DNA from 2 places in the Streptomyces sp. NBC_00887 genome. Region 2 is predicted to be linked to the other one. Evidence: riboswitches for the same ligand, from Rfam matches in the RefSeq annotation. Region 2 holds a riboswitch; the other holds the start of a gene.

Region 1 (14,517 bases), 7.4 Mb from region 2:
CCGGCGCGACGGCCCTGTTGCACGGCCGGGCCGAGGGCAACCTGGTGAGCCCCTCCGTACTGACCGCGATAGCCGCCGATTCCCCCGTCCTGCAGCAGGAGATCTTCGGGCCCGTCGCCCTCCTCGTGCCCTTCGACGGCGAGGACGAGGCCGTCCGGATCGCCAACGACACCCCGTACGGGCTGAGCGGCGCGGTGCACACGGGAAACATCGAACGCGGTGTACGCGTGGGGCAGCGCATCCGCACCGGCATGATCCACATCAACGACGGCACGGTCCACGACGAGCCCATCGTGCCCTTCGGCGGCGAGAAGGCCTCGGGCCTGGGACGGCTGAACGGCGACTCGACGATCGAGGCCTTCACCACCCAGAAGTGGATCTCGGTGCAGCACGGCCGCTCGCAGTTCCCCTTCTGACCGGCCGCCCCCCTGCGGTGAGCGCGCCCCGCGCGGGCGCGCGTGGTCTACTTCGGGGGCGGCCCGTGCCGCCCCCGAATCCGACCGTCGCAGAGAAGTGATCCCTCTGAAGTGCGCCTGAACGACCTCGACGAACGCATCGTCCACGCCCTTGCCGAAGACGCCCGGCGCAGTTACGCCGACATCGGCGCGATCATCGGACTGTCCGCCCCCGCCGTGAAACGCCGCGTGGACCGACTGCGCGCCGAGGGAGCCATCACCGGCTTCACCGTGCGGGTGGACCCGGCGGCGCTCGGCTGGCACACCGAGGGCTTCATCGAGATCTACTGCAGCCGCAACACCGCACCGGAAGCGATCAAGCAGGGCCTCGCCCGTTACCCGGAGATCGCGTCCGCGTCCACCGTCACGGGGGACGCCGACGCGATCGTGCAGGTCTTCGCCGCCGATATGCGGCACTTCGAGCAGGTGCTCGAGCGCATCGCGGGCGAGCCGTACGTGGAGCGCACCAAGTCGGTGCTCGTCCTCTCCCCGCTGCTGCGACGGTACGCCTCGGGCTCTCCCGCCTGAGGCCGCGCGGGGCCCCGCCCCCGCCCGTGCGAGACCGAAATCACCCTTCTGACCTGCGTGGACGCCGTACGCAACGAATCGCCGCGGCAGCCCTGTCCGACGCAATGAATCGATGGTGTGTGCGCAACACTCGCGCCTTGTCCGGCCCGATCGGCGCCCCGTACCTTCAATACGTCTCCCCGTACTCCGCCCGCACCGCCCGAGGTCAGCCATGCCGCCGCTGCGTACCGCCCTGCTCCAGAGCTCCGGACGACCCGGCTCCGTGGACGAGAACATCAAGGTGCTCGACGAGGCCGCAGGACGCGCCGCCGAAGCCGGTGCCCGACTGCTCGTCTGCCCGGAACTCTTCCTCACCGGATACGCCGTCGGCGACGCCGTCCCCACGCTCGCCGAACCCGCGGACGGCCCGGGGGCACGCGCGGTCGCCGAGCTCTGCGCGCGGCACGGCATCGCGGTCCTGTACGGCTACCCGGAGCGCGCCGGCGAGCTGATCTTCAACGCGGCGCAGCTCATCGGCCCGGACGGCGGCGCCCTCGCGAACTACCGCAAGACCCACCTGTTCGGCAGCTTCGAGCAGAAGTGGTTCACCCCCGGCGAGCAGGCCGTGGTGCAGGCGGACCTCGACGGCGTCCGGATCGGCGTGCTGATCTGCTACGACGTCGAGTTCCCGGAGAACGTCCGCGCGCACGCCCTGGCGGGGACCGGTCTGCTGCTGGTGCCGACCGCCCAGATGCACCCCTTCCAGTTCGTCGCCGAGTCGGTGGTCCCGGTCCGTGCCTTCGAGAGCCAGATGTACGTCGCGTACGTCAACAGGACCGGTCCGGAGGGTGAGTTCGAGTTCGTCGGGCTGAGCTGTCTGGCAGGCCCCGACGGCACTGTGAGGACCCGCGCCGGCCGCGGTGAGGAGCTCGTCATCGGTGAGGTGGACCCCGGGTTCCTCGATGCCTCGCGGACGGCCAACCCGTATCTGAAGGACCGCCGTCCCGGCCTGTACGGCTCCCTCGTCTGACCCGCGCCGCCCTCCCTCTTCGTCCCCCTCTCACCTGTGCAAGGAGTCCGTACCCCATGACGTCCACGGTGCCCAACGCCGTCCAGCACACCGACGCGCAGCCGCCGATCACCATGTTCGGGCCGGACTTCCCCTACGCGTACGACGACTTCCTCGCGCACCCGGCGGGCATCGGCCAGATACCGGCGACCGAGCACGGATCCGAGGTCGCCGTCATCGGCGGTGGCCTCTCCGGCATCATCGCCGCGTACGAACTGATGAAGATGGGGCTGCGGCCCGTCGTCTACGAAGCGGACCAGATCGGCGGCCGGCTGCGTACGGTCGGTTTCGAGGGCTGCGACCCCTCGCTGACCGCCGAGATGGGCGCCATGCGCTTCCCGCCCTCGTCCACGGCGCTGCAGCACTACATCGACCTGGTGGGCCTGGAGACCGAGCCGTTCCCCAACCCGCTCTCCGCGGCGACTCCGTCGACCGTCGTCGACCTCAAGGGCGAGTCCCACTACGCCGAGACGATCGCCGATCTGCCGCAGGTCTACCGCGATGTGATGGACGCCTGGAACGCGTGCCTGGAAGAGGGCGCCGACTTCTCCGACATGAACAGCGCCATGCGCGAGCGCGATGTCCCGCGCATCCGGGAGATCTGGGCGAAGCTCGTCGAGAAGCTCGACAACCAGACCTTCTACGGGTTCCTCTGCGCCTCGGACGCCTTCAAGTCCTTCCGGCACCGCGAGATCTTCGGCCAGGTCGGCTTCGGAACCGGCGGCTGGGACACCGACTTCCCCAACTCCATCCTGGAGATCCTCCGCGTCGTCTACACCGAGGCCGACGACCACCACCGCGGGATCGTCGGCGGCAGCCAGCAGCTGCCGCTGCGCCTGTGGGACCGCGAACCGCGCAAGATCGTCCACTGGCCGCTCGGTACGTCGCTGGCCTCCCTGCACGGCGGGCAGCCGCGCCCCGCGGTGACCCGCCTGGACCGTACCGCAGGCAACCGGATCACCGTCACGGACGCCACCGGCGACATCCGCTCCTACCGGGCGGCGGTCTTCACCGGGCAGTCCTGGCTGCTGCTCTCCAAGATCGCCTGCGACGACGCGCTCTTCCCGATCGACCACTGGACGGCGATGGAGCGCACCCACTACATGGAGTCGTCCAAACTGTTCGTGCCCGTCGACCGGCCGTTCTGGTTGGACAAGGACGAAGCGACCGGCCGCGACACCATGTCGATGACGCTCACGGACCGGATGACCCGGGGCACGTACCTCCTGGACGACGGGCCCGGCAAGCCGGCCGTCATCTGCCTCTCCTACACGTGGTGCGACGACAGCCTGAAGTGGCTGCCGCTCTCCCCGAAGGAGCGCATGGACGTCATGCTCAAATCGCTCGGCGAGATCTATCCCAAGGTCGACATCCGCAAGCACATCATCGGTAACCCGGTCACCGTCTCGTGGGAGAACGAGCCCTACTTCATGGGCGCGTTCAAGGCCAACCTGCCGGGTCACTACCGCTACCAGCGGCGCCTGTTCACCCACTTCATGCAGGACCGGCTGCCCTCGGACAAGCGGGGCCTGTTCCTGGCCGGCGACGACATCTCGTGGACGGCCGGCTGGGCCGAGGGCGCCGTGCAGACCGCGCTCAACGCCGTCTGGGGTGTGATGGCCCAGTTCGGCGGCGCCACGGACCCGACGAACCCCGGCCCCGGCGACGTCTTCGACGAGATCGCACCGGTCGAGCTTCCGGAGGACTGAGACCGGGCACCGGCCGGGCCGTCGGCGCAGACCCCGGCCCGGCCGGCAGCCCCGGCACCGCCCGGAACGCCTGCGCGCGCAGACCCCGGACGGGCCGTCAGCGCAGGCGTTCCAGGGCGTCGGCGGTCACCGTGTGGAGCAGGCGCTGCCCGGCGAGCAACCGCAGCACCTCGCCGACGGCGCTCGCCCCGAGACGCTGCCTGCCCTCGACGCTGCCCGCGGCCCGATGCGGGGTCAGCAGCACGTTCGGCAGGGCGCGGAAGGGGTGGTCCTCCGGGAGCGGCTCCGCGTCGAACACGTCGATCGCCGCGTCCAGCCGCCCCGAGGCCAGCTCCGCGAGCAGTGCCTCCTCGTCGACCAGCCAGGCCCGGGCGGTGTTCACCAGGCCCGCGCCGTCCGGCATCAGCGCAAGCTGGGCGGCACCGAGCATCCGGTGCGTCCGCTCGGTCACCGGGGCGTGCACGGCGACGATTCTGCTCCGCGTCAGCAGCTCCTCCAGCGGCACGGACTCCACCCCGAGCGCCACCGCGTCCGCGTCGGACAGGAACGGGTCGGTGACCCGGACCCGCGCCCCCATCGCCCGCACCATGGAGATGTACGCGCGACCGGTGCGGGACGCGCCGACCACCCCGATGTCGCTGCCGTGGATCTCGTGCGACGGCGGCGCCCTGGACGGCCTCGGCCCACGGGGCGCCGCCGTGCAGGGCATGATCGAAGCGGTGGATGCGGTGCAGCAGGGACAGGGTGAAGGCGAGGGCCACCTCGGCCACCGGCCGGGCCATCTCGTGCCCCGCCTGCGTGACATGGACGCCGCGCCGGAACACCTCCTCGTCGACGTACGGGGCCACGGCCGATCCCGTGTGCGCGACGAGCTCCAACCGGTCAGCGGAGTCGAGGAGCCGCGCGTCGACGCGCGGACTGCGCCACGAGGTGATGAGTGCCCGTGCGCCGGGGAGGGCCGCAGCCAGCGCCGTACGGTCCCGGTGCTCGTCCAGAACGGTCAGCTCGGCCGCCGCGTCCAACTGCTGCCAGACCTCGGCGGTGAAGAACTCGGCGCGCAGGTGCGGGGGTACGGAGACGACCACGCGGGGGCGGCCGGCCGGATCGGACATGATGGGCTCCGCGGGGAAGAGGCCGGGGAACACCCCAGGGTATGACCCGCCGTCCGGGTGAACCGGATCAGCGGCACGGGGTGAGCAGAATCCGCCCCACCAGGCCGATACCCGCGTCCGTACGAGCCCTGAACTCCTCGGCCAGCAGCGGTACTCCACGCAGTCGCCACAGCATCCGCGCCGCCGACCACGAGGCCTCACGGGCCCTCTCCAGGCTCCAGGAACCCGCCAGATGCGTGAGGGGGTCGGCGACCTCCAGCAGATCGGGACCCGGCATCAGTTCTTCGCGGATCTGTTCCTCCAGCATCACGAGGAGATCTCCCACCCGGTCGAACTCCTCCTCCAGGTCCGCCGGAGCGCAGCCGAGCGTACGACAGGTGTCCACCACGGCCACGGCGAGATCGTGACCGATGTGCGCATTGATACCGGCGAGTGCGAACTGCAGCGGGCGTACGCCGGGATGGCGCCGGAGCTGGAACAGCGGACGCCAGCAGGCGGGCGGCCGACCGCCCGCGGCGGCGGTGTCGACAGCGGTCAGATAGCGCTCGGCGAACCGCACATCCAGGGCGGACACGGTGTCCCGGTCCGGGAGGGAACCGTCCTCGGTCCGCCCGCTGACGGCCTCGGTGACCGTCAGATAGACCTGGTTGAACACGGCTACGCCGTCTCCCGGCGGCCAGTGGGAGCGGAGCATGCGCATCCGCTCGATCACCGTGCCCACATCGGCCACCGCACCGTCCACTCGTGGGCAGGAGGCGCCGACCGGGTCTGCGAACTGCTCGAACTGGGCCATGCGGGCAGCGTCCCAGCCGTAGGCTCGCCACGGCGCAGACCGGCCGGAGGTTCATCGGAACGGACGAACGCGGGGCGCCGGGGGAGAGGAACGAACAGTGTCGGGCGCACGCGCACAACGCAGGACCGAAACCAGACAGCGGAGGCGTACCGCACGCCGGCACGCCATGGCCTTCGCCGCATCGGCCGTCGTCGCCGTCGGTACGGCGACCGGTGTGATCACCGCAGCCGCGGGGGAGGGCGAGCGGACGACCGCCCGCCCCGACACGACCGCTTCGCCGGTCCTCGAACCGCTGCCCGCGGTGCCCACCGCGTCACCGGCCACCGTGTCCCCCTCCGCCTCGCCGCGTCCTTCCCGGACGGGCGTGAAGAGAGCCGCTCCGGCGCCGTCGCAGAAGAAGCCCCCGCAGCGGACCGCCACGGCCGCCGGGCTCTACCGCCACCCGGAGTCGCAGGTCCTGGACTGGGTCCGAGGCCACCGGGACGATCCGCGCCGCCCGCTCATCGAGTCCCGGATCGCGGCGCAGCCGGCCGCGGTCTGGTTCGCGGCCTACAACCCGTCAGCGGTGACCGCCCAGGTCCGCGGCGTGACGTCGGGAGCCGCCGCCGCGGGCCGCACCCCCGTGCTCGTGCCCTACGCGATACCCGACCGGGACTGTGGCGGAGCCTCCGAAGGAGGGGCGCCGGGACTCGCGGCGTACGACGCGTGGATGGGCGAATTCGCCGAAGGGCTGGGCAGCGGGCCGGTGATCGTGATCCTTGAGCCGGACGCGATCGCGCTCTCGGACTGCCTCTCGGCGGGGCAGCGCGCAGCCCGCTTCGCGTCGCTGGCCAGGGCGGGCCGTACCCTGCACGCCGCGAACCCGCGGGCCAGGGTCTACTTCGACGGCGGGCACTCGGGCTGGCACGCCGCCGCCAAGCAGGCGGCGGCGCTCAAGGAGGCCGGAGCCGCGACCAGCGGGGACGGCATCTTCACCAATGTGTCGAACTTCCACAGCACGGCGGACGAAGCGGACTACGCCCGCCGGGTACTGGCCGCCCTCGGCGGCCCGGCCCGCCTCGGCGCGGTCATCGACACCAGTCGCAACGGCAACGGGGCGCCGCAGGCCGGTGACTGGTGCGACCCGGGAGGCAGGGCCCTCGGCCGGACCCCGACGACGAGGACCGGCGAGTCCCGGATCGACGCCTACCTGTGGGTGAAGCTGCCGGGGGAGTCCGACGGCTGCACGGGCGCGGCCGGATCCTTCACCCCGGACTACGCCTACGCCCTGGCCACCGGCTGAGCCTCAGCTCTTGGGCGATTCCTCGTCGTACGCGGAGGTGCCCGAGTCCAGCAGGGCTCCTTGGTCCTGAGGTGGGCGGGGGCGAAGGCCCGCAGCACGTGGTAACCGGTGATCACGACGATGGTGCCGAGCACGGCACCGCTCAGTTCGAAGTCGTCGGGACATCGTGAGGGTGGAAGCCGGCCCCAGGAGCTCGCACGGACCAGGAGCCGGCACTACTCGACCTTCGACCTGGTCGCCCACACCCGGCTCGCCGCCATCGGCAGGCAGGTCGGGGTGGACCTCTGGGACTACGAAGGGCCGCAGGGGCAGAGCCTGTTCACGGCCGTGCGCCATCTGCTGCCCGCCGCGACCGGGGCCGCCCCCTGGCCGCACCCCGAGCTGGAGTTCCACCGGTACGCGGCGAGCGACATCGTGCACGCGGCCGCGGCCGCGGGCGACCGGGAGGCCCGGGCGGCGGTCCCCGCCTCGAAACTCCCCCGGCGGTGACCCGTGGGCACTGTGCCCCGCCGCGGAACAGCTCGACTCGATCGCCGGCTGACCTGCGGCGTACGGGCCCCGCGCCGTCCGCGGCACCCGTACGCCGTCCCGTGTCACTTTCCGGCGGTGCTTCCGGACGGTGCGGCGGCGGGTGCCGCGTCGGGCGCGCCGCCCTCCGCCACCTTGCGATCGCCCGCCCTCAGCACCCCGGCGCCCAGCACCAGTCCGAATGCCAGCACCGTCACGAGGCCGAACGACACCAGCAGCGACGTCGCCTCCGCCAGGGAGCCGATCGCGGACGGGGCGATGAGCCCCGAGGTGTACGTGATGGTGGCGACGCCCGCGATGGCCCGGCTCGGGTTGTCCCCGCTGCGCCCGGCCGCCGCGAACGCCAGCGGTACGACGACCGCGACGCCCAGTCCCAGCAGGCCGAAGCCGCACAGCGCCAGCCCCGCGTTCGGCGCCAGGACAACCAGCAGCCCGCCGACGGTGGCCAGGACGCCGCCGACCCGTACGGTCCGCACCGCGCCGAACCGGTCGACGACCCGGTCGCCGGCGATCCGGGCGATCGCCATCATCAGGGCGAACGCGGTCGTGGACGCCGCGGCGAGCCCGGCGGAACTGCCCATGTTGTCCTTGAGGTAGACCGCCGACCAGTCCAGGCTCGCTCCTTCGGCGAACACGGCGCAGAAGCCCACCGCGCCGATGACCAGCGCGGACTTCGGCGGCAGAGTGAAGCGTGGCGGCGGCTCCTCGTCCGGCTCGCTGCGCAGGTCGAGCACGTGCCGGCACGCGATCAGGCCGAGCACGGTGAGCACGAGCGCGGCCAGGGTGTGATGGAGCCGGGCATCGGCGCCGATGTGCGCGGCGACCGTGCCGGCCGCGGAACCGACCAGCGCGCCCACGCTCCACCACCCGTGCAGCCCGGACATGATCGACTTGTCGAGCCGGTTCTCCACCTCGACGCCGAGCGCGTTCATGGCGACGTCCGACATCCCGGCGGTCGCCCCGTACACGAAGAGCGCCGCGCAGAGCGTGAACAGGTTCGGGGCCAGGGCCGGAAGGGCCAGTGCCAGCGTCCAGAGCGCCAGCAGCCCGCGCAGGGCCGTCCGTGCGCCGAACCGGTGACTGACCCGGCCGGCCAGCGGCATGGCCAGTGACGCGCCGATGGCCGGGAAGGCGAGGGCGAGGCCGAGCTGTCCGGCGCTCACCGAGGCATGGTCCTGGATCCAGGGGACCCGGGTCGCGAAGCTGCCGGTCACCGCTCCGTGCACGGCGAAGACCGCGGCGACCGCGTACCTGGCCCGCCTGACCTGTTCCATGCCGAAAACCCGGACCGTTGGATCCATCGTCATACGCCGTGCCCTCCCCGGAGAATCCTCGCCGAACAGGCCACTCGGGTGCCCGTCCACGCGGTGCGGGACGTAAACTATCAGGAACCCTGCCTGATAAATAGCCCGCCACGGCGGGCCGGCAGCGATCTGGAAGGATCCCGGCATGCCCGCATCCCCCAGCACGGCCCGGGCCATCAACGACCGGCTCGCCCTGCGACTTCTCCAGCAGGACGGCCCGCTGACGGCCACTCAGCTCAAGACCCTGACCGGACTGTCCCGCCCCACGGTCGCCGACCTGGTCGAACGACTGCAGGACGCCGGCCTGGTCAGGGTCGTCGGCGAGAGCGGATCGGACCGCCGGGGCCCCAACGCCCGGCTGTACGGGATCGTTGCCGACCGCGCACACCTGGCCGCTCTCGACGTACGCACCGACAGCGTCGCCGTGGTCGTCGCCGATCTGCTGGGTGTCACGCTCGCCGAGGCCACCCTGCCCATCGGCAGCGACACCGCGACCGAGCCCGCGGTGGAACAGGCCGTCGCGCTGCTGGAGCGCACCGCCCGCGCCGCGGGAACGGCGCCGCTCCACAGCGTCGGCATCGGAGCCCCCGGCCTCATCGACCCCGTTTCCGGCGAGCTCCGCGACACGACAGGGCTCCCCGCCTGGCACCGCGGGCTGGTCAAGGTGCTCCAGCAGCGGCTGCCCGCGACGGTCCTCGTGGAGAACGAGACCAATCTGGCCGCCGTCGCCGAACACCGCATCGGCGCCGCACGCGACCGCGACACCTTCGTCCTGCTCTGGCTCGGCCACGGCATCGGAGCCGCCGTCATGCTGGACGGGAAGCTGCGCCGCGGCGCCTCCGGCGGGGCGGGCGAGATCGGATTCCTGCCGGTACCCGGCACCGGCGGGGTGCCCTCGGCACACAACTGCGACGGCGGATACCACTCGCTGACCGGCTCGGTCGCCGTCTGCGAACTGGCAGCCGACCACGGCATCAAGGCGCAGGGCCCCGCCGGCGACGGGGAGCAGGAGCAGTACCTCGCAGCCGCGTCCGTCGTCCGTTCCGCGCTGGCCGCGGACGGCCCGGAGGGCGACGCGTTCCTGGCGGCGCTGGCCGACCGGATCGCGCTCGGCGCCGCAGCCGTCGTCTCGGTGCTCGACCCCGGCTGCCTCGTCCTGGCCGGCGAGGTCGGCAGGGCGGGCGGTGACACGCTCGCCGCACGGGTCGAGGAACGGCTCGCCCGCATGTCGCCCCTGCCCACGGAGGTCAGGGCGGGGGAGCTGGGTGGCAGCGCGGTCCTGCGTGGCGCGCTGCTCGCCGCCCGCGAGGCCGCGCAGGAGGTCCTGTTCGCTCCGGGTGGCGCCCGGTAGCTTTCTGTGATCCACGCCACAGTGCGCACCCGCATGGCTGAACTCCAGCCGTGGCAGAATGTGTGCTGTACCAGTAGCAGCGCACTCCGGGGTCGGTGTAATTCCGAACCGGCGGTTATAGTCCGCGACCCGTCCGCATCCAGCGGCCGGTTGACCAGGTGAGATTCCTGGACCGACGGTGAAAGTCCGGATGGGAGGCAGTGCGCGGCGGTCCGTCACAGGTACGCCGCCTTGGGCGGATGCGTTCCGGGATCTTCCGGGACCACGCATCCGTGTCCCGGCTCGGCGTTCCCCTGTTGCGTTCCGCTTCATCTGTCGTCATCGACAGGCCCCGGAGTCCGTGCCCGAAGAGGCAGGAGGACCCGGTGGCCACCGCAGCCGATATCACCGCCATGCGGCGAGCGATCACGCTCGCGGCCCGCGGACTCGGCTCCACCAGCCCCAACCCGGTCGTCGGGTGCGTGATTCTCGACGCCGCCGGACAGCCGGCCGGTGAGGGCTTCCACCGGCGCGCCGGTGGGCCGCACGCCGAGATCCACGCCCTGCGCGAGGCCGGCGAGCAGGCCAGGGGCGGCACCGCCTACGTCACCCTCGAACCCTGCAACCACACCGGACGCACCGGCCCCTGCGCGCAGGCGCTCGCGGCAGCCGGTGTCGAGCGGGTGGTGTACGCCGTCGGTGACCCGAACCCGCAGGCCGCCGGAGGCGCCGACACCCTGCGTGCCGCCGGGATCGAGGTGGAGCAGGGCCTCCTCGCCGAAGAGGCCGAGGCGGGCAACGCCGCCTGGCTGACCTCCGTGCGGCTCAGCCGCCCGTACGTCCTGTGGAAGTACGCGGCCACCCTCGACGGCCGGATCGCCGCCGCGGACGCCACGAGCCGCTGGATCACCTCCGCCGAGTCCCGCGCCGACGTCCACCGGCTGCGCGCCGAGGCCGACGCCGTCGTGGTCGGTTCCGGCACGGCCCGCACCGACGACCCCCAGCTCGCGGTACGCGGCATCGAAGGCGCCGACCAGCCTCTCCGTGTCGTCGTCGACACGGGCGCCACCGCCGTACGACCCGGCTCCCGGGTGCTCGACGGCACGGCACCCACCCTGATCGCGGTCGCCGGCGACGCCGACACCGCGCACCTCCCCGAAGGCACCGTGCTCCGGCTGCCCCGCGCCGCCACCGGCCCCGGCCTGGACATCCCGTCCCTGCTCACGGCCCTGCACAGGCGCGGGATCCGCTCCGTACTCCTCGAAGGCGGACCCGTCCTCGCCGGTTCCTTCGTCGCCGCGGGAGCAGTCGACAAGGTCGTCGGCTACCTCGCTCCGGTCCTCCTCGGCGCGGGCCCGGCAGCCCTCGCCGACGCCGGAATCTCCACCATCTCCCAGGCGTTGCGCCTCGACGTGACCGAGACCGTCCGTATCGGCCCCGATCTGCGCATCACCGCCGTCCCCGTCCCTGCTCGGAAGGGAAACTGAGTGTTCACCGGAATTGTCGAAGAACTGGGTGAGGTCACCGCCGTCGAGAAACTCGGCGACGCCTCCCGCTTCCGACTGCGCGGCCCCGTTGTCACCGAAGGCGCCAAGCACGGCGACTCCATCGCCGTCAACGGCGTCTGCCTCACCGTCGTGGACCTCGGCGAACACGAGTTCACCGCCGATGTGATGGCCGAGACGCTGAGCCGCTCCAGCCTCGGAGCGCTCGAGACCGGCTCCCGGGTCAACCTGGAGCGCCCCATGGCGCTCGGCGGCCGGCTCGGCGGACACATCGTCCAGGGCCACGTCGACGGCACGGGCCGCATCATCGAGCGCAAGATCTCCGAGAACTGGGAGATCGTGAAGATCTCCCTGCCCGCCGATCTCACCCGTTACGTGGTGGAGAAGGGCTCGATCACCGTCGACGGCGTGAGCCTGACCGTCGTCGACGCGGGCCCTGACTACTTCACCATCAGCCTCATCCCCACCACCCTCGCGCTGACCACTCTGGGCGTGAAGGAGCCCGGCGACCCGGTCAACCTCGAAGTGGACGTCATCGCGAAGTACGTCGAGCGGCTGCTCGGCGGGAACGCGCCGGAATCCGGAGGGCCGGTCGCATGAGCGCCCTGGACTGGCTGAACTCGGAGGCGTTCACCGCCTTCGGCCAGCACATCATCTGGTCGGACCTGATCGGCAACACGATCGGTCTGACAGCCCTGGCCCTCGGCTGGCTCCGCTCGGTCTGGACCTGGCCCGCCCAGCTCCTGTCCGGCGTCGTCCTGATCGCCGCCAACGTCTCCGTGCAGCAGGCGGGCAGCGTCGGCAAGCAGCTGATCGTCGTCGCCGTCGCCGTATGGGGCTGGCAGCAGTGGACCCGCGGCAGGCAGCAGGACGGTTCCATCGCCGTGCGCTTCGCCACCTGGCGCGAGCGTGCGTACCTGGCGGGCGGCGCCGCGGTCGGCACCCTCGCGGTCGGCTGCCTGTTCACCGCCTTCCCCTCGCTCTCCTGGAGCCCGTGGGCGGACGCGTACATCTTCGCCGGCACGCTCGTCGCGATGCTGGCCCAGGCCCGCGGCATGGTCGAGTTCTGGTTCGCGTGGCTGCTCGTCGACCTCGTCGGCGTACCGCTCAACTTCCACAGCGGACTCGCCTTCTCCGGTCTCATCTACGTCGTCTACGGGGCCCTCGTCCTGTGGGGCATGCGCGACTGGTGGCTGCGTACGCGGTCACCCGCTCTGGAAGGAGCCACGGCATGACTGCCCAGCCCACCTGGTTGCACGACCGTACGGCCGAGGACCTGTCCCTCGACCCCGTGGAGCAGGCGATCCGCGACATCGCCGCCGGCCGGCCCGTCGTCGTCGTCGACGACGAGGACCGCGAGAACGAGGGCGACCTCGTCATCGCCGCCGAGAAGGCGACCCCCGAGATCGTCGCGTTCATGATGAGCGAGTGCCGTGGGCTGATCTGCGCGCCCATGGAGAACGACGAGCTGGAACGGCTCGAACTCCCGCAGATGGTCGACAACAACACCGAGTCGATGAAGACCGCCTTCACCGTCTCCGTCGACGCCTCGGCCGCCCATGGTGTGACCACCGGGATCTCCGCAGCCGACCGGGCCACCACGCTGCGGATGCTGGCGGGCGGCAGGGCGGGCGCCGGCGACTTCGTCCGGCCCGGCCACATCTTCCCGCTGCGCGCCCGCTCCGGTGGTGTCCTCGTCCGCAACGGCCACACCGAGGCCGCGGTGGACCTCGCCCGCCTCGCCGGGCTGCGGCCCGCAGGCGCCATCGTCGAGATCGCCGGCGAGGACGGGGTGATGCTCAGGCTGCCCGACCTCGTCCCGTTCGCACGCAAGCACGGACTGACGATCATCTCCATCGAGGACCTGATCGCCTACCGGCGCAGCTCGGAACCGACCGTCCGCCGTGAGGCCGAGGTACGCCTGCCGACCGCGTTCGGCGCGTTCACCGCGTTCGGCTACCGCTCCACCGTCGACGGCGTCGAGCACGTGGCACTCGTCCACGGGGACATCGGTGACGGCCAGGACGTCCTCGTCCGGGTCCACTCCGAGTGCCTGACGGGGGACATCTTCCAGTCCCAGCGCTGCGACTGCGGCCCCCAGCTGCACGCCTCGATGGAACGCATCACGACCGAGGGCCGCGGCATCGTCGTCTATCTGCGCGGTCACGAGGGACGCGGCATCGGCCTGCTGTCCAAGCTGCGCGCGTACGAACTCCAGGAGCGGGGCTCCGACACCCTCGACGCCAATCTCGAGCTCGGCCTGCCGGCCGATGCCAGGGACTACGCGGCGGGTGCCCAGATCCTCGAGGACCTCGGCGTCCGCACGCTCCGGCTGATGACCAACAACCCCGACAAGACCGCCGCGCTCGTGCGGCACGGGCTCGGGATCACCGGGCGCGAACCCATGCCCGTCCAGGCCGGCGAACACAATCTGCGGTACCTGCGCACCAAGCGGGACCGCATGGGGCACGACCTGCCCTGGCTCGACGCGGTCACCGCGTCGACCTGCGGCAACCAGTAAGCACAGACGAACAGTAGGAGAGACATGAGCGGCAAGGGCGCACCCGAACTGTCCGTACGCAACTGCGGTGACCTGCGGGTGGCAGTGATCGCTGCGCAGTGGCACGAGAAGGTCATGGACGGACTCGTCGACGGGGCACTGCGCGCCCTGCACGACCTGGGCATCGACGAACCGACCCTGCTCCGGGTCCCCGGCAGCTTCGAGCTCCCGGTGGTCGCCAAGGTCCTCGCGGGACGCGGTTACGACGCGATCGTCGCCCTCGGAGTGATCATCCGCGGCGGCACCCCCCACTTCGAGTACGTGTCCCAGGGCGTCACCAACGGCCTCACCCAGGTCACCGTCGACACCGGCGTCCCCGTCGGCTTCGGCGTCCTCACCTGCGACACCGAGGAGCAGGCGCTG
Region 2 (14,517 bases):
GCTCGCAAGGGTCTGTTCGAGGAGGGTATCTCCACCTCGCGGATGTTCCTGGACCCGGCGCGCCCCGGTGTGGAGGACCTGATCGACTCGATCATCGCCGGCGTCCGCTCGTCCTGCACCTACGCGGGTGCGGCCTCGCTCGAGGAGTTCGCCGAGAAGGCCATCGTGGGTGTGCAGAGCGCCGCCGGTTACGCGGAGGGCAAGCCGCTGCACGCCAGCTGGAGTTGACCGCGCGGTCCACGCATCACAGGTGCCCCTCCCGGGTGTTCGTACCGGGAGGGGCACCTGTGTGTTCAGGTGTCGTTACATGACTGAATAAGACCGCTTCTAGTCGGCAGTCAGGCATTATTGACCACCTTCAACTCTGTTGAATTGTAAGTAATATGAGTCGCAATCAGCTGCCCGCCTCTCTGCGGTAAGGGATCTCATGTCCTTCTTCACTGACCTGGCCCACCAGTACATCGACGGCGAGTGGAGGCCGGGGAAGGGGTCCTGGGACATCATCGACTTCAACCCGTACAACGGTGACAAGCTCGCAGCCATCACCGTCGCCACGGCGGCCGAGGTCGACCAGGCCTACCGCGCGGCCGAGCGGGCCCAGCAGGAATGGGCGGACACCAACCCGTACACCCGCCGTGCGGTCCTGGAGAAGGCTCTGCGGATCGTCGAGGAGCGCGAGCCCGAGATCGCCGATGCGATCGTCGCGGAGCTCGGAGGCACCCGGCTGAAGGCCGCGTTCGAACTGCACCTCGCCAAGGAGTTCCTGCGCGAGGCCGTCCAGCTCGCGCTGCGGCCGTCCGGACAGATCCTTCCCTCGCCGACCGAGGGCAAGGAGAACCGTGTCTACCGCGTGCCCGTCGGCGTCGTGGGCGTCATCAGCCCCTTCAACTTCCCCTTCCTGCTGTCGCTCAAGTCGGTCGCGCCCGCGCTGGCCCTCGGCAACGCCGTGGTCCTCAAGCCCCACCAGAACACGCCGATCTGCGGTGGCACGCTCCTGGCCAAGGTTTTCGAGGACGCCGGTCTGCCCGCCGGGCTGCTGAACGTCGTGGTCACCGACATCGCCGAGATCGGCGACGCGCTGCTCGAACACCCCGTCCCGAGGCTCATCTCCTTCACCGGTTCCGACAAGGTGGGCCGCCACGTCGCGACGGTGTGCGCGGCCAACTTCAAGCAGTCCGTACTCGAACTCGGCGGGAACAGCGCGCTGATCGTCCTGGACGACGCCGATGTGGACTACGCCGTCGACGCGGCCGTCTTCAGCCGGTACGTGCACCAGGGCCAGGTCTGCATGGCCGCCAACCGGATCCTGATCGACCGCGCCGTCGAGAAGGAGTTCACCGAGAAGTTCGTCGCCAAGGTCGCCTCCCTGCGCGTCGGGGACCCGGCCGACCCCTCGACCCAGATCGGCCCGCTGATCAACTCCTCGCAGGCCGAAGCGGTGAGCAAGATCGTCGACCAGACCGTGGAGGCCGGCGCGACGGCCCTGTTGCACGGCCGGGCCGAGGGCAACCTGGTGAGCCCCTCCGTACTGACCGCGATAGCCGCCGATTCCCCCGTCCTGCAGCAGGAGATCTTCGGGCCCGTCGCCCTCCTCGTGCCCTTCGACGGCGAGGACGAGGCCGTCCGGATCGCCAACGACACCCCGTACGGGCTGAGCGGCGCGGTGCACACGGGAAACATCGAACGCGGTGTACGCGTGGGGCAGCGCATCCGCACCGGCATGATCCACATCAACGACGGCACGGTCCACGACGAGCCCATCGTGCCCTTCGGCGGCGAGAAGGCCTCGGGCCTGGGACGGCTGAACGGCGACTCGACGATCGAGGCCTTCACCACCCAGAAGTGGATCTCGGTGCAGCACGGCCGCTCGCAGTTCCCCTTCTGACCGGCCGCCCCCCTGCGGTGAGCGCGCCCCGCGCGGGCGCGCGTGGTCTACTTCGGGGGCGGCCCGTGCCGCCCCCGAATCCGACCGTCGCAGAGAAGTGATCCCTCTGAAGTGCGCCTGAACGACCTCGACGAACGCATCGTCCACGCCCTTGCCGAAGACGCCCGGCGCAGTTACGCCGACATCGGCGCGATCATCGGACTGTCCGCCCCCGCCGTGAAACGCCGCGTGGACCGACTGCGCGCCGAGGGAGCCATCACCGGCTTCACCGTGCGGGTGGACCCGGCGGCGCTCGGCTGGCACACCGAGGGCTTCATCGAGATCTACTGCAGCCGCAACACCGCACCGGAAGCGATCAAGCAGGGCCTCGCCCGTTACCCGGAGATCGCGTCCGCGTCCACCGTCACGGGGGACGCCGACGCGATCGTGCAGGTCTTCGCCGCCGATATGCGGCACTTCGAGCAGGTGCTCGAGCGCATCGCGGGCGAGCCGTACGTGGAGCGCACCAAGTCGGTGCTCGTCCTCTCCCCGCTGCTGCGACGGTACGCCTCGGGCTCTCCCGCCTGAGGCCGCGCGGGGCCCCGCCCCCGCCCGTGCGAGACCGAAATCACCCTTCTGACCTGCGTGGACGCCGTACGCAACGAATCGCCGCGGCAGCCCTGTCCGACGCAATGAATCGATGGTGTGTGCGCAACACTCGCGCCTTGTCCGGCCCGATCGGCGCCCCGTACCTTCAATACGTCTCCCCGTACTCCGCCCGCACCGCCCGAGGTCAGCCATGCCGCCGCTGCGTACCGCCCTGCTCCAGAGCTCCGGACGACCCGGCTCCGTGGACGAGAACATCAAGGTGCTCGACGAGGCCGCAGGACGCGCCGCCGAAGCCGGTGCCCGACTGCTCGTCTGCCCGGAACTCTTCCTCACCGGATACGCCGTCGGCGACGCCGTCCCCACGCTCGCCGAACCCGCGGACGGCCCGGGGGCACGCGCGGTCGCCGAGCTCTGCGCGCGGCACGGCATCGCGGTCCTGTACGGCTACCCGGAGCGCGCCGGCGAGCTGATCTTCAACGCGGCGCAGCTCATCGGCCCGGACGGCGGCGCCCTCGCGAACTACCGCAAGACCCACCTGTTCGGCAGCTTCGAGCAGAAGTGGTTCACCCCCGGCGAGCAGGCCGTGGTGCAGGCGGACCTCGACGGCGTCCGGATCGGCGTGCTGATCTGCTACGACGTCGAGTTCCCGGAGAACGTCCGCGCGCACGCCCTGGCGGGGACCGGTCTGCTGCTGGTGCCGACCGCCCAGATGCACCCCTTCCAGTTCGTCGCCGAGTCGGTGGTCCCGGTCCGTGCCTTCGAGAGCCAGATGTACGTCGCGTACGTCAACAGGACCGGTCCGGAGGGTGAGTTCGAGTTCGTCGGGCTGAGCTGTCTGGCAGGCCCCGACGGCACTGTGAGGACCCGCGCCGGCCGCGGTGAGGAGCTCGTCATCGGTGAGGTGGACCCCGGGTTCCTCGATGCCTCGCGGACGGCCAACCCGTATCTGAAGGACCGCCGTCCCGGCCTGTACGGCTCCCTCGTCTGACCCGCGCCGCCCTCCCTCTTCGTCCCCCTCTCACCTGTGCAAGGAGTCCGTACCCCATGACGTCCACGGTGCCCAACGCCGTCCAGCACACCGACGCGCAGCCGCCGATCACCATGTTCGGGCCGGACTTCCCCTACGCGTACGACGACTTCCTCGCGCACCCGGCGGGCATCGGCCAGATACCGGCGACCGAGCACGGATCCGAGGTCGCCGTCATCGGCGGTGGCCTCTCCGGCATCATCGCCGCGTACGAACTGATGAAGATGGGGCTGCGGCCCGTCGTCTACGAAGCGGACCAGATCGGCGGCCGGCTGCGTACGGTCGGTTTCGAGGGCTGCGACCCCTCGCTGACCGCCGAGATGGGCGCCATGCGCTTCCCGCCCTCGTCCACGGCGCTGCAGCACTACATCGACCTGGTGGGCCTGGAGACCGAGCCGTTCCCCAACCCGCTCTCCGCGGCGACTCCGTCGACCGTCGTCGACCTCAAGGGCGAGTCCCACTACGCCGAGACGATCGCCGATCTGCCGCAGGTCTACCGCGATGTGATGGACGCCTGGAACGCGTGCCTGGAAGAGGGCGCCGACTTCTCCGACATGAACAGCGCCATGCGCGAGCGCGATGTCCCGCGCATCCGGGAGATCTGGGCGAAGCTCGTCGAGAAGCTCGACAACCAGACCTTCTACGGGTTCCTCTGCGCCTCGGACGCCTTCAAGTCCTTCCGGCACCGCGAGATCTTCGGCCAGGTCGGCTTCGGAACCGGCGGCTGGGACACCGACTTCCCCAACTCCATCCTGGAGATCCTCCGCGTCGTCTACACCGAGGCCGACGACCACCACCGCGGGATCGTCGGCGGCAGCCAGCAGCTGCCGCTGCGCCTGTGGGACCGCGAACCGCGCAAGATCGTCCACTGGCCGCTCGGTACGTCGCTGGCCTCCCTGCACGGCGGGCAGCCGCGCCCCGCGGTGACCCGCCTGGACCGTACCGCAGGCAACCGGATCACCGTCACGGACGCCACCGGCGACATCCGCTCCTACCGGGCGGCGGTCTTCACCGGGCAGTCCTGGCTGCTGCTCTCCAAGATCGCCTGCGACGACGCGCTCTTCCCGATCGACCACTGGACGGCGATGGAGCGCACCCACTACATGGAGTCGTCCAAACTGTTCGTGCCCGTCGACCGGCCGTTCTGGTTGGACAAGGACGAAGCGACCGGCCGCGACACCATGTCGATGACGCTCACGGACCGGATGACCCGGGGCACGTACCTCCTGGACGACGGGCCCGGCAAGCCGGCCGTCATCTGCCTCTCCTACACGTGGTGCGACGACAGCCTGAAGTGGCTGCCGCTCTCCCCGAAGGAGCGCATGGACGTCATGCTCAAATCGCTCGGCGAGATCTATCCCAAGGTCGACATCCGCAAGCACATCATCGGTAACCCGGTCACCGTCTCGTGGGAGAACGAGCCCTACTTCATGGGCGCGTTCAAGGCCAACCTGCCGGGTCACTACCGCTACCAGCGGCGCCTGTTCACCCACTTCATGCAGGACCGGCTGCCCTCGGACAAGCGGGGCCTGTTCCTGGCCGGCGACGACATCTCGTGGACGGCCGGCTGGGCCGAGGGCGCCGTGCAGACCGCGCTCAACGCCGTCTGGGGTGTGATGGCCCAGTTCGGCGGCGCCACGGACCCGACGAACCCCGGCCCCGGCGACGTCTTCGACGAGATCGCACCGGTCGAGCTTCCGGAGGACTGAGACCGGGCACCGGCCGGGCCGTCGGCGCAGACCCCGGCCCGGCCGGCAGCCCCGGCACCGCCCGGAACGCCTGCGCGCGCAGACCCCGGACGGGCCGTCAGCGCAGGCGTTCCAGGGCGTCGGCGGTCACCGTGTGGAGCAGGCGCTGCCCGGCGAGCAACCGCAGCACCTCGCCGACGGCGCTCGCCCCGAGACGCTGCCTGCCCTCGACGCTGCCCGCGGCCCGATGCGGGGTCAGCAGCACGTTCGGCAGGGCGCGGAAGGGGTGGTCCTCCGGGAGCGGCTCCGCGTCGAACACGTCGATCGCCGCGTCCAGCCGCCCCGAGGCCAGCTCCGCGAGCAGTGCCTCCTCGTCGACCAGCCAGGCCCGGGCGGTGTTCACCAGGCCCGCGCCGTCCGGCATCAGCGCAAGCTGGGCGGCACCGAGCATCCGGTGCGTCCGCTCGGTCACCGGGGCGTGCACGGCGACGATTCTGCTCCGCGTCAGCAGCTCCTCCAGCGGCACGGACTCCACCCCGAGCGCCACCGCGTCCGCGTCGGACAGGAACGGGTCGGTGACCCGGACCCGCGCCCCCATCGCCCGCACCATGGAGATGTACGCGCGACCGGTGCGGGACGCGCCGACCACCCCGATGTCGCTGCCGTGGATCTCGTGCGACGGCGGCGCCCTGGACGGCCTCGGCCCACGGGGCGCCGCCGTGCAGGGCATGATCGAAGCGGTGGATGCGGTGCAGCAGGGACAGGGTGAAGGCGAGGGCCACCTCGGCCACCGGCCGGGCCATCTCGTGCCCCGCCTGCGTGACATGGACGCCGCGCCGGAACACCTCCTCGTCGACGTACGGGGCCACGGCCGATCCCGTGTGCGCGACGAGCTCCAACCGGTCAGCGGAGTCGAGGAGCCGCGCGTCGACGCGCGGACTGCGCCACGAGGTGATGAGTGCCCGTGCGCCGGGGAGGGCCGCAGCCAGCGCCGTACGGTCCCGGTGCTCGTCCAGAACGGTCAGCTCGGCCGCCGCGTCCAACTGCTGCCAGACCTCGGCGGTGAAGAACTCGGCGCGCAGGTGCGGGGGTACGGAGACGACCACGCGGGGGCGGCCGGCCGGATCGGACATGATGGGCTCCGCGGGGAAGAGGCCGGGGAACACCCCAGGGTATGACCCGCCGTCCGGGTGAACCGGATCAGCGGCACGGGGTGAGCAGAATCCGCCCCACCAGGCCGATACCCGCGTCCGTACGAGCCCTGAACTCCTCGGCCAGCAGCGGTACTCCACGCAGTCGCCACAGCATCCGCGCCGCCGACCACGAGGCCTCACGGGCCCTCTCCAGGCTCCAGGAACCCGCCAGATGCGTGAGGGGGTCGGCGACCTCCAGCAGATCGGGACCCGGCATCAGTTCTTCGCGGATCTGTTCCTCCAGCATCACGAGGAGATCTCCCACCCGGTCGAACTCCTCCTCCAGGTCCGCCGGAGCGCAGCCGAGCGTACGACAGGTGTCCACCACGGCCACGGCGAGATCGTGACCGATGTGCGCATTGATACCGGCGAGTGCGAACTGCAGCGGGCGTACGCCGGGATGGCGCCGGAGCTGGAACAGCGGACGCCAGCAGGCGGGCGGCCGACCGCCCGCGGCGGCGGTGTCGACAGCGGTCAGATAGCGCTCGGCGAACCGCACATCCAGGGCGGACACGGTGTCCCGGTCCGGGAGGGAACCGTCCTCGGTCCGCCCGCTGACGGCCTCGGTGACCGTCAGATAGACCTGGTTGAACACGGCTACGCCGTCTCCCGGCGGCCAGTGGGAGCGGAGCATGCGCATCCGCTCGATCACCGTGCCCACATCGGCCACCGCACCGTCCACTCGTGGGCAGGAGGCGCCGACCGGGTCTGCGAACTGCTCGAACTGGGCCATGCGGGCAGCGTCCCAGCCGTAGGCTCGCCACGGCGCAGACCGGCCGGAGGTTCATCGGAACGGACGAACGCGGGGCGCCGGGGGAGAGGAACGAACAGTGTCGGGCGCACGCGCACAACGCAGGACCGAAACCAGACAGCGGAGGCGTACCGCACGCCGGCACGCCATGGCCTTCGCCGCATCGGCCGTCGTCGCCGTCGGTACGGCGACCGGTGTGATCACCGCAGCCGCGGGGGAGGGCGAGCGGACGACCGCCCGCCCCGACACGACCGCTTCGCCGGTCCTCGAACCGCTGCCCGCGGTGCCCACCGCGTCACCGGCCACCGTGTCCCCCTCCGCCTCGCCGCGTCCTTCCCGGACGGGCGTGAAGAGAGCCGCTCCGGCGCCGTCGCAGAAGAAGCCCCCGCAGCGGACCGCCACGGCCGCCGGGCTCTACCGCCACCCGGAGTCGCAGGTCCTGGACTGGGTCCGAGGCCACCGGGACGATCCGCGCCGCCCGCTCATCGAGTCCCGGATCGCGGCGCAGCCGGCCGCGGTCTGGTTCGCGGCCTACAACCCGTCAGCGGTGACCGCCCAGGTCCGCGGCGTGACGTCGGGAGCCGCCGCCGCGGGCCGCACCCCCGTGCTCGTGCCCTACGCGATACCCGACCGGGACTGTGGCGGAGCCTCCGAAGGAGGGGCGCCGGGACTCGCGGCGTACGACGCGTGGATGGGCGAATTCGCCGAAGGGCTGGGCAGCGGGCCGGTGATCGTGATCCTTGAGCCGGACGCGATCGCGCTCTCGGACTGCCTCTCGGCGGGGCAGCGCGCAGCCCGCTTCGCGTCGCTGGCCAGGGCGGGCCGTACCCTGCACGCCGCGAACCCGCGGGCCAGGGTCTACTTCGACGGCGGGCACTCGGGCTGGCACGCCGCCGCCAAGCAGGCGGCGGCGCTCAAGGAGGCCGGAGCCGCGACCAGCGGGGACGGCATCTTCACCAATGTGTCGAACTTCCACAGCACGGCGGACGAAGCGGACTACGCCCGCCGGGTACTGGCCGCCCTCGGCGGCCCGGCCCGCCTCGGCGCGGTCATCGACACCAGTCGCAACGGCAACGGGGCGCCGCAGGCCGGTGACTGGTGCGACCCGGGAGGCAGGGCCCTCGGCCGGACCCCGACGACGAGGACCGGCGAGTCCCGGATCGACGCCTACCTGTGGGTGAAGCTGCCGGGGGAGTCCGACGGCTGCACGGGCGCGGCCGGATCCTTCACCCCGGACTACGCCTACGCCCTGGCCACCGGCTGAGCCTCAGCTCTTGGGCGATTCCTCGTCGTACGCGGAGGTGCCCGAGTCCAGCAGGGCTCCTTGGTCCTGAGGTGGGCGGGGGCGAAGGCCCGCAGCACGTGGTAACCGGTGATCACGACGATGGTGCCGAGCACGGCACCGCTCAGTTCGAAGTCGTCGGGACATCGTGAGGGTGGAAGCCGGCCCCAGGAGCTCGCACGGACCAGGAGCCGGCACTACTCGACCTTCGACCTGGTCGCCCACACCCGGCTCGCCGCCATCGGCAGGCAGGTCGGGGTGGACCTCTGGGACTACGAAGGGCCGCAGGGGCAGAGCCTGTTCACGGCCGTGCGCCATCTGCTGCCCGCCGCGACCGGGGCCGCCCCCTGGCCGCACCCCGAGCTGGAGTTCCACCGGTACGCGGCGAGCGACATCGTGCACGCGGCCGCGGCCGCGGGCGACCGGGAGGCCCGGGCGGCGGTCCCCGCCTCGAAACTCCCCCGGCGGTGACCCGTGGGCACTGTGCCCCGCCGCGGAACAGCTCGACTCGATCGCCGGCTGACCTGCGGCGTACGGGCCCCGCGCCGTCCGCGGCACCCGTACGCCGTCCCGTGTCACTTTCCGGCGGTGCTTCCGGACGGTGCGGCGGCGGGTGCCGCGTCGGGCGCGCCGCCCTCCGCCACCTTGCGATCGCCCGCCCTCAGCACCCCGGCGCCCAGCACCAGTCCGAATGCCAGCACCGTCACGAGGCCGAACGACACCAGCAGCGACGTCGCCTCCGCCAGGGAGCCGATCGCGGACGGGGCGATGAGCCCCGAGGTGTACGTGATGGTGGCGACGCCCGCGATGGCCCGGCTCGGGTTGTCCCCGCTGCGCCCGGCCGCCGCGAACGCCAGCGGTACGACGACCGCGACGCCCAGTCCCAGCAGGCCGAAGCCGCACAGCGCCAGCCCCGCGTTCGGCGCCAGGACAACCAGCAGCCCGCCGACGGTGGCCAGGACGCCGCCGACCCGTACGGTCCGCACCGCGCCGAACCGGTCGACGACCCGGTCGCCGGCGATCCGGGCGATCGCCATCATCAGGGCGAACGCGGTCGTGGACGCCGCGGCGAGCCCGGCGGAACTGCCCATGTTGTCCTTGAGGTAGACCGCCGACCAGTCCAGGCTCGCTCCTTCGGCGAACACGGCGCAGAAGCCCACCGCGCCGATGACCAGCGCGGACTTCGGCGGCAGAGTGAAGCGTGGCGGCGGCTCCTCGTCCGGCTCGCTGCGCAGGTCGAGCACGTGCCGGCACGCGATCAGGCCGAGCACGGTGAGCACGAGCGCGGCCAGGGTGTGATGGAGCCGGGCATCGGCGCCGATGTGCGCGGCGACCGTGCCGGCCGCGGAACCGACCAGCGCGCCCACGCTCCACCACCCGTGCAGCCCGGACATGATCGACTTGTCGAGCCGGTTCTCCACCTCGACGCCGAGCGCGTTCATGGCGACGTCCGACATCCCGGCGGTCGCCCCGTACACGAAGAGCGCCGCGCAGAGCGTGAACAGGTTCGGGGCCAGGGCCGGAAGGGCCAGTGCCAGCGTCCAGAGCGCCAGCAGCCCGCGCAGGGCCGTCCGTGCGCCGAACCGGTGACTGACCCGGCCGGCCAGCGGCATGGCCAGTGACGCGCCGATGGCCGGGAAGGCGAGGGCGAGGCCGAGCTGTCCGGCGCTCACCGAGGCATGGTCCTGGATCCAGGGGACCCGGGTCGCGAAGCTGCCGGTCACCGCTCCGTGCACGGCGAAGACCGCGGCGACCGCGTACCTGGCCCGCCTGACCTGTTCCATGCCGAAAACCCGGACCGTTGGATCCATCGTCATACGCCGTGCCCTCCCCGGAGAATCCTCGCCGAACAGGCCACTCGGGTGCCCGTCCACGCGGTGCGGGACGTAAACTATCAGGAACCCTGCCTGATAAATAGCCCGCCACGGCGGGCCGGCAGCGATCTGGAAGGATCCCGGCATGCCCGCATCCCCCAGCACGGCCCGGGCCATCAACGACCGGCTCGCCCTGCGACTTCTCCAGCAGGACGGCCCGCTGACGGCCACTCAGCTCAAGACCCTGACCGGACTGTCCCGCCCCACGGTCGCCGACCTGGTCGAACGACTGCAGGACGCCGGCCTGGTCAGGGTCGTCGGCGAGAGCGGATCGGACCGCCGGGGCCCCAACGCCCGGCTGTACGGGATCGTTGCCGACCGCGCACACCTGGCCGCTCTCGACGTACGCACCGACAGCGTCGCCGTGGTCGTCGCCGATCTGCTGGGTGTCACGCTCGCCGAGGCCACCCTGCCCATCGGCAGCGACACCGCGACCGAGCCCGCGGTGGAACAGGCCGTCGCGCTGCTGGAGCGCACCGCCCGCGCCGCGGGAACGGCGCCGCTCCACAGCGTCGGCATCGGAGCCCCCGGCCTCATCGACCCCGTTTCCGGCGAGCTCCGCGACACGACAGGGCTCCCCGCCTGGCACCGCGGGCTGGTCAAGGTGCTCCAGCAGCGGCTGCCCGCGACGGTCCTCGTGGAGAACGAGACCAATCTGGCCGCCGTCGCCGAACACCGCATCGGCGCCGCACGCGACCGCGACACCTTCGTCCTGCTCTGGCTCGGCCACGGCATCGGAGCCGCCGTCATGCTGGACGGGAAGCTGCGCCGCGGCGCCTCCGGCGGGGCGGGCGAGATCGGATTCCTGCCGGTACCCGGCACCGGCGGGGTGCCCTCGGCACACAACTGCGACGGCGGATACCACTCGCTGACCGGCTCGGTCGCCGTCTGCGAACTGGCAGCCGACCACGGCATCAAGGCGCAGGGCCCCGCCGGCGACGGGGAGCAGGAGCAGTACCTCGCAGCCGCGTCCGTCGTCCGTTCCGCGCTGGCCGCGGACGGCCCGGAGGGCGACGCGTTCCTGGCGGCGCTGGCCGACCGGATCGCGCTCGGCGCCGCAGCCGTCGTCTCGGTGCTCGACCCCGGCTGCCTCGTCCTGGCCGGCGAGGTCGGCAGGGCGGGCGGTGACACGCTCGCCGCACGGGTCGAGGAACGGCTCGCCCGCATGTCGCCCCTGCCCACGGAGGTCAGGGCGGGGGAGCTGGGTGGCAGCGCGGTCCTGCGTGGCGCGCTGCTCGCCGCCCGCGAGGCCGCGCAGGAGGTCCTGTTCGCTCCGGGTGGCGCCCGGTAGCTTTCTGTGATCCACGCCACAGTGCGCACCCGCATGGCTGAACTCCAGCCGTGGCAGAATGTGTGCTGTACCAGTAGCAGCGCACTCCGGGGTCGGTGTAATTCCGAACCGGCGGTTATAGTCCGCGACCCGTCCGCATCCAGCGGCCGGTTGACCAGGTGAGATTCCTGGACCGACGGTGAAAGTCCGGATGGGAGGCAGTGCGCGGCGGTCCGTCACAGGTACGCCGCCTTGGGCGGATGCGTTCCGGGATCTTCCGGGACCACGCATCCGTGTCCCGGCTCGGCGTTCCCCTGTTGCGTTCCGCTTCATCTGTCGTCATCGACAGGCCCCGGAGTCCGTGCCCGAAGAGGCAGGAGGACCCGGTGGCCACCGCAGCCGATATCACCGCCATGCGGCGAGCGATCACGCTCGCGGCCCGCGGACTCGGCTCCACCAGCCCCAACCCGGTCGTCGGGTGCGTGATTCTCGACGCCGCCGGACAGCCGGCCGGTGAGGGCTTCCACCGGCGCGCCGGTGGGCCGCACGCCGAGATCCACGCCCTGCGCGAGGCCGGCGAGCAGGCCAGGGGCGGCACCGCCTACGTCACCCTCGAACCCTGCAACCACACCGGACGCACCGGCCCCTGCGCGCAGGCGCTCGCGGCAGCCGGTGTCGAGCGGGTGGTGTACGCCGTCGGTGACCCGAACCCGCAGGCCGCCGGAGGCGCCGACACCCTGCGTGCCGCCGGGATCGAGGTGGAGCAGGGCCTCCTCGCCGAAGAGGCCGAGGCGGGCAACGCCGCCTGGCTGACCTCCGTGCGGCTCAGCCGCCCGTACGTCCTGTGGAAGTACGCGGCCACCCTCGACGGCCGGATCGCCGCCGCGGACGCCACGAGCCGCTGGATCACCTCCGCCGAGTCCCGCGCCGACGTCCACCGGCTGCGCGCCGAGGCCGACGCCGTCGTGGTCGGTTCCGGCACGGCCCGCACCGACGACCCCCAGCTCGCGGTACGCGGCATCGAAGGCGCCGACCAGCCTCTCCGTGTCGTCGTCGACACGGGCGCCACCGCCGTACGACCCGGCTCCCGGGTGCTCGACGGCACGGCACCCACCCTGATCGCGGTCGCCGGCGACGCCGACACCGCGCACCTCCCCGAAGGCACCGTGCTCCGGCTGCCCCGCGCCGCCACCGGCCCCGGCCTGGACATCCCGTCCCTGCTCACGGCCCTGCACAGGCGCGGGATCCGCTCCGTACTCCTCGAAGGCGGACCCGTCCTCGCCGGTTCCTTCGTCGCCGCGGGAGCAGTCGACAAGGTCGTCGGCTACCTCGCTCCGGTCCTCCTCGGCGCGGGCCCGGCAGCCCTCGCCGACGCCGGAATCTCCACCATCTCCCAGGCGTTGCGCCTCGACGTGACCGAGACCGTCCGTATCGGCCCCGATCTGCGCATCACCGCCGTCCCCGTCCCTGCTCGGAAGGGAAACTGAGTGTTCACCGGAATTGTCGAAGAACTGGGTGAGGTCACCGCCGTCGAGAAACTCGGCGACGCCTCCCGCTTCCGACTGCGCGGCCCCGTTGTCACCGAAGGCGCCAAGCACGGCGACTCCATCGCCGTCAACGGCGTCTGCCTCACCGTCGTGGACCTCGGCGAACACGAGTTCACCGCCGATGTGATGGCCGAGACGCTGAGCCGCTCCAGCCTCGGAGCGCTCGAGACCGGCTCCCGGGTCAACCTGGAGCGCCCCATGGCGCTCGGCGGCCGGCTCGGCGGACACATCGTCCAGGGCCACGTCGACGGCACGGGCCGCATCATCGAGCGCAAGATCTCCGAGAACTGGGAGATCGTGAAGATCTCCCTGCCCGCCGATCTCACCCGTTACGTGGTGGAGAAGGGCTCGATCACCGTCGACGGCGTGAGCCTGACCGTCGTCGACGCGGGCCCTGACTACTTCACCATCAGCCTCATCCCCACCACCCTCGCGCTGACCACTCTGGGCGTGAAGGAGCCCGGCGACCCGGTCAACCTCGAAGTGGACGTCATCGCGAAGTACGTCGAGCGGCTGCTCGGCGGGAACGCGCCGGAATCCGGAGGGCCGGTCGCATGAGCGCCCTGGACTGGCTGAACTCGGAGGCGTTCACCGCCTTCGGCCAGCACATCATCTGGTCGGACCTGATCGGCAACACGATCGGTCTGACAGCCCTGGCCCTCGGCTGGCTCCGCTCGGTCTGGACCTGGCCCGCCCAGCTCCTGTCCGGCGTCGTCCTGATCGCCGCCAACGTCTCCGTGCAGCAGGCGGGCAGCGTCGGCAAGCAGCTGATCGTCGTCGCCGTCGCCGTATGGGGCTGGCAGCAGTGGACCCGCGGCAGGCAGCAGGACGGTTCCATCGCCGTGCGCTTCGCCACCTGGCGCGAGCGTGCGTACCTGGCGGGCGGCGCCGCGGTCGGCACCCTCGCGGTCGGCTGCCTGTTCACCGCCTTCCCCTCGCTCTCCTGGAGCCCGTGGGCGGACGCGTACATCTTCGCCGGCACGCTCGTCGCGATGCTGGCCCAGGCCCGCGGCATGGTCGAGTTCTGGTTCGCGTGGCTGCTCGTCGACCTCGTCGGCGTACCGCTCAACTTCCACAGCGGACTCGCCTTCTCCGGTCTCATCTACGTCGTCTACGGGGCCCTCGTCCTGTGGGGCATGCGCGACTGGTGGCTGCGTACGCGGTCACCCGCTCTGGAAGGAGCCACGGCATGACTGCCCAGCCCACCTGGTTGCACGACCGTACGGCCGAGGACCTGTCCCTCGACCCCGTGGAGCAGGCGATCCGCGACATCGCCGCCGGCCGGCCCGTCGTCGTCGTCGACGACGAGGACCGCGAGAACGAGGGCGACCTCGTCATCGCCGCCGAGAAGGCGACCCCCGAGATCGTCGCGTTCATGATGAGCGAGTGCCGTGGGCTGATCTGCGCGCCCA

What was found. A riboswitch is a leader RNA that binds a small molecule or an ion and turns the genes downstream of it on or off. The one in region 2 is predicted to bind FMN.
Region 1: another riboswitch for FMN. It lies ahead of ribD (bifunctional diaminohydroxyphosphoribosylaminopyrimidine deaminase/5-amino-6-(5-phosphoribosylamino)uracil reductase RibD); the one in region 2 lies ahead of ribD (bifunctional diaminohydroxyphosphoribosylaminopyrimidine deaminase/5-amino-6-(5-phosphoribosylamino)uracil reductase RibD).

The regions. Positions count from the first base shown of each region.
Region 1 covers NZ_CP108788.1:8,676,388-8,690,904, forward strand. The annotation lists gene OG844_RS39625 (aldehyde dehydrogenase family protein) at 1-416, shown strand, start outside; gene OG844_RS39630 (Lrp/AsnC family transcriptional regulator) at 528-983, shown strand; gene OG844_RS39635 (carbon-nitrogen hydrolase family protein) at 1,195-1,992, shown strand; gene OG844_RS39640 (flavin monoamine oxidase family protein) at 2,049-3,740, shown strand; gene OG844_RS39645 (NAD(P)-dependent oxidoreductase) at 3,838-4,368, opposite strand; gene OG844_RS39650 (hypothetical protein) at 4,295-4,897, shown strand; gene OG844_RS39655 (DUF5995 family protein) at 4,920-5,645, opposite strand; gene OG844_RS39660 (glycoside hydrolase family 6 protein) at 5,812-6,927, shown strand; partial or broken gene OG844_RS39665 (nitrate reductase) at 6,931-7,085, opposite strand; partial or broken gene OG844_RS39670 (alginate lyase family protein) at 7,102-7,468, shown strand; gene OG844_RS39675 (MFS transporter) at 7,521-8,762, opposite strand; gene OG844_RS39680 (ROK family transcriptional regulator) at 8,905-10,110, shown strand; FMN riboswitch at 10,188-10,318, shown strand; gene ribD (bifunctional diaminohydroxyphosphoribosylaminopyrimidine deaminase/5-amino-6-(5-phosphoribosylamino)uracil reductase RibD) at 10,476-11,576, shown strand; gene OG844_RS39690 (riboflavin synthase) at 11,577-12,194, shown strand; gene OG844_RS39695 (nicotinamide riboside transporter PnuC) at 12,191-12,829, shown strand; gene OG844_RS39700 (bifunctional 3,4-dihydroxy-2-butanone-4-phosphate synthase/GTP cyclohydrolase II) at 12,826-14,115, shown strand; gene ribH (6,7-dimethyl-8-ribityllumazine synthase) at 14,140-14,517, shown strand, end outside.
Region 2 covers NZ_CP108788.1:1,315,082-1,329,598, reverse strand. The annotation lists gene OG844_RS05990 (GuaB1 family IMP dehydrogenase-related protein) at 1-228, shown strand, start outside; gene OG844_RS05985 (aldehyde dehydrogenase family protein) at 428-1,885, shown strand; gene OG844_RS05980 (Lrp/AsnC family transcriptional regulator) at 1,997-2,452, shown strand; gene OG844_RS05975 (carbon-nitrogen hydrolase family protein) at 2,664-3,461, shown strand; gene OG844_RS05970 (flavin monoamine oxidase family protein) at 3,518-5,209, shown strand; gene OG844_RS05965 (NAD(P)-dependent oxidoreductase) at 5,307-5,837, opposite strand; gene OG844_RS05960 (hypothetical protein) at 5,764-6,366, shown strand; gene OG844_RS05955 (DUF5995 family protein) at 6,389-7,114, opposite strand; gene OG844_RS05950 (glycoside hydrolase family 6 protein) at 7,281-8,396, shown strand; partial or broken gene OG844_RS05945 (nitrate reductase) at 8,400-8,554, opposite strand; partial or broken gene OG844_RS05940 (alginate lyase family protein) at 8,571-8,937, shown strand; gene OG844_RS05935 (MFS transporter) at 8,990-10,231, opposite strand; gene OG844_RS05930 (ROK family transcriptional regulator) at 10,374-11,579, shown strand; FMN riboswitch at 11,657-11,787, shown strand; gene ribD (bifunctional diaminohydroxyphosphoribosylaminopyrimidine deaminase/5-amino-6-(5-phosphoribosylamino)uracil reductase RibD) at 11,945-13,045, shown strand; gene OG844_RS05920 (riboflavin synthase) at 13,046-13,663, shown strand; gene OG844_RS05915 (nicotinamide riboside transporter PnuC) at 13,660-14,298, shown strand; gene OG844_RS05910 (bifunctional 3,4-dihydroxy-2-butanone-4-phosphate synthase/GTP cyclohydrolase II) at 14,295-14,517, shown strand, end outside.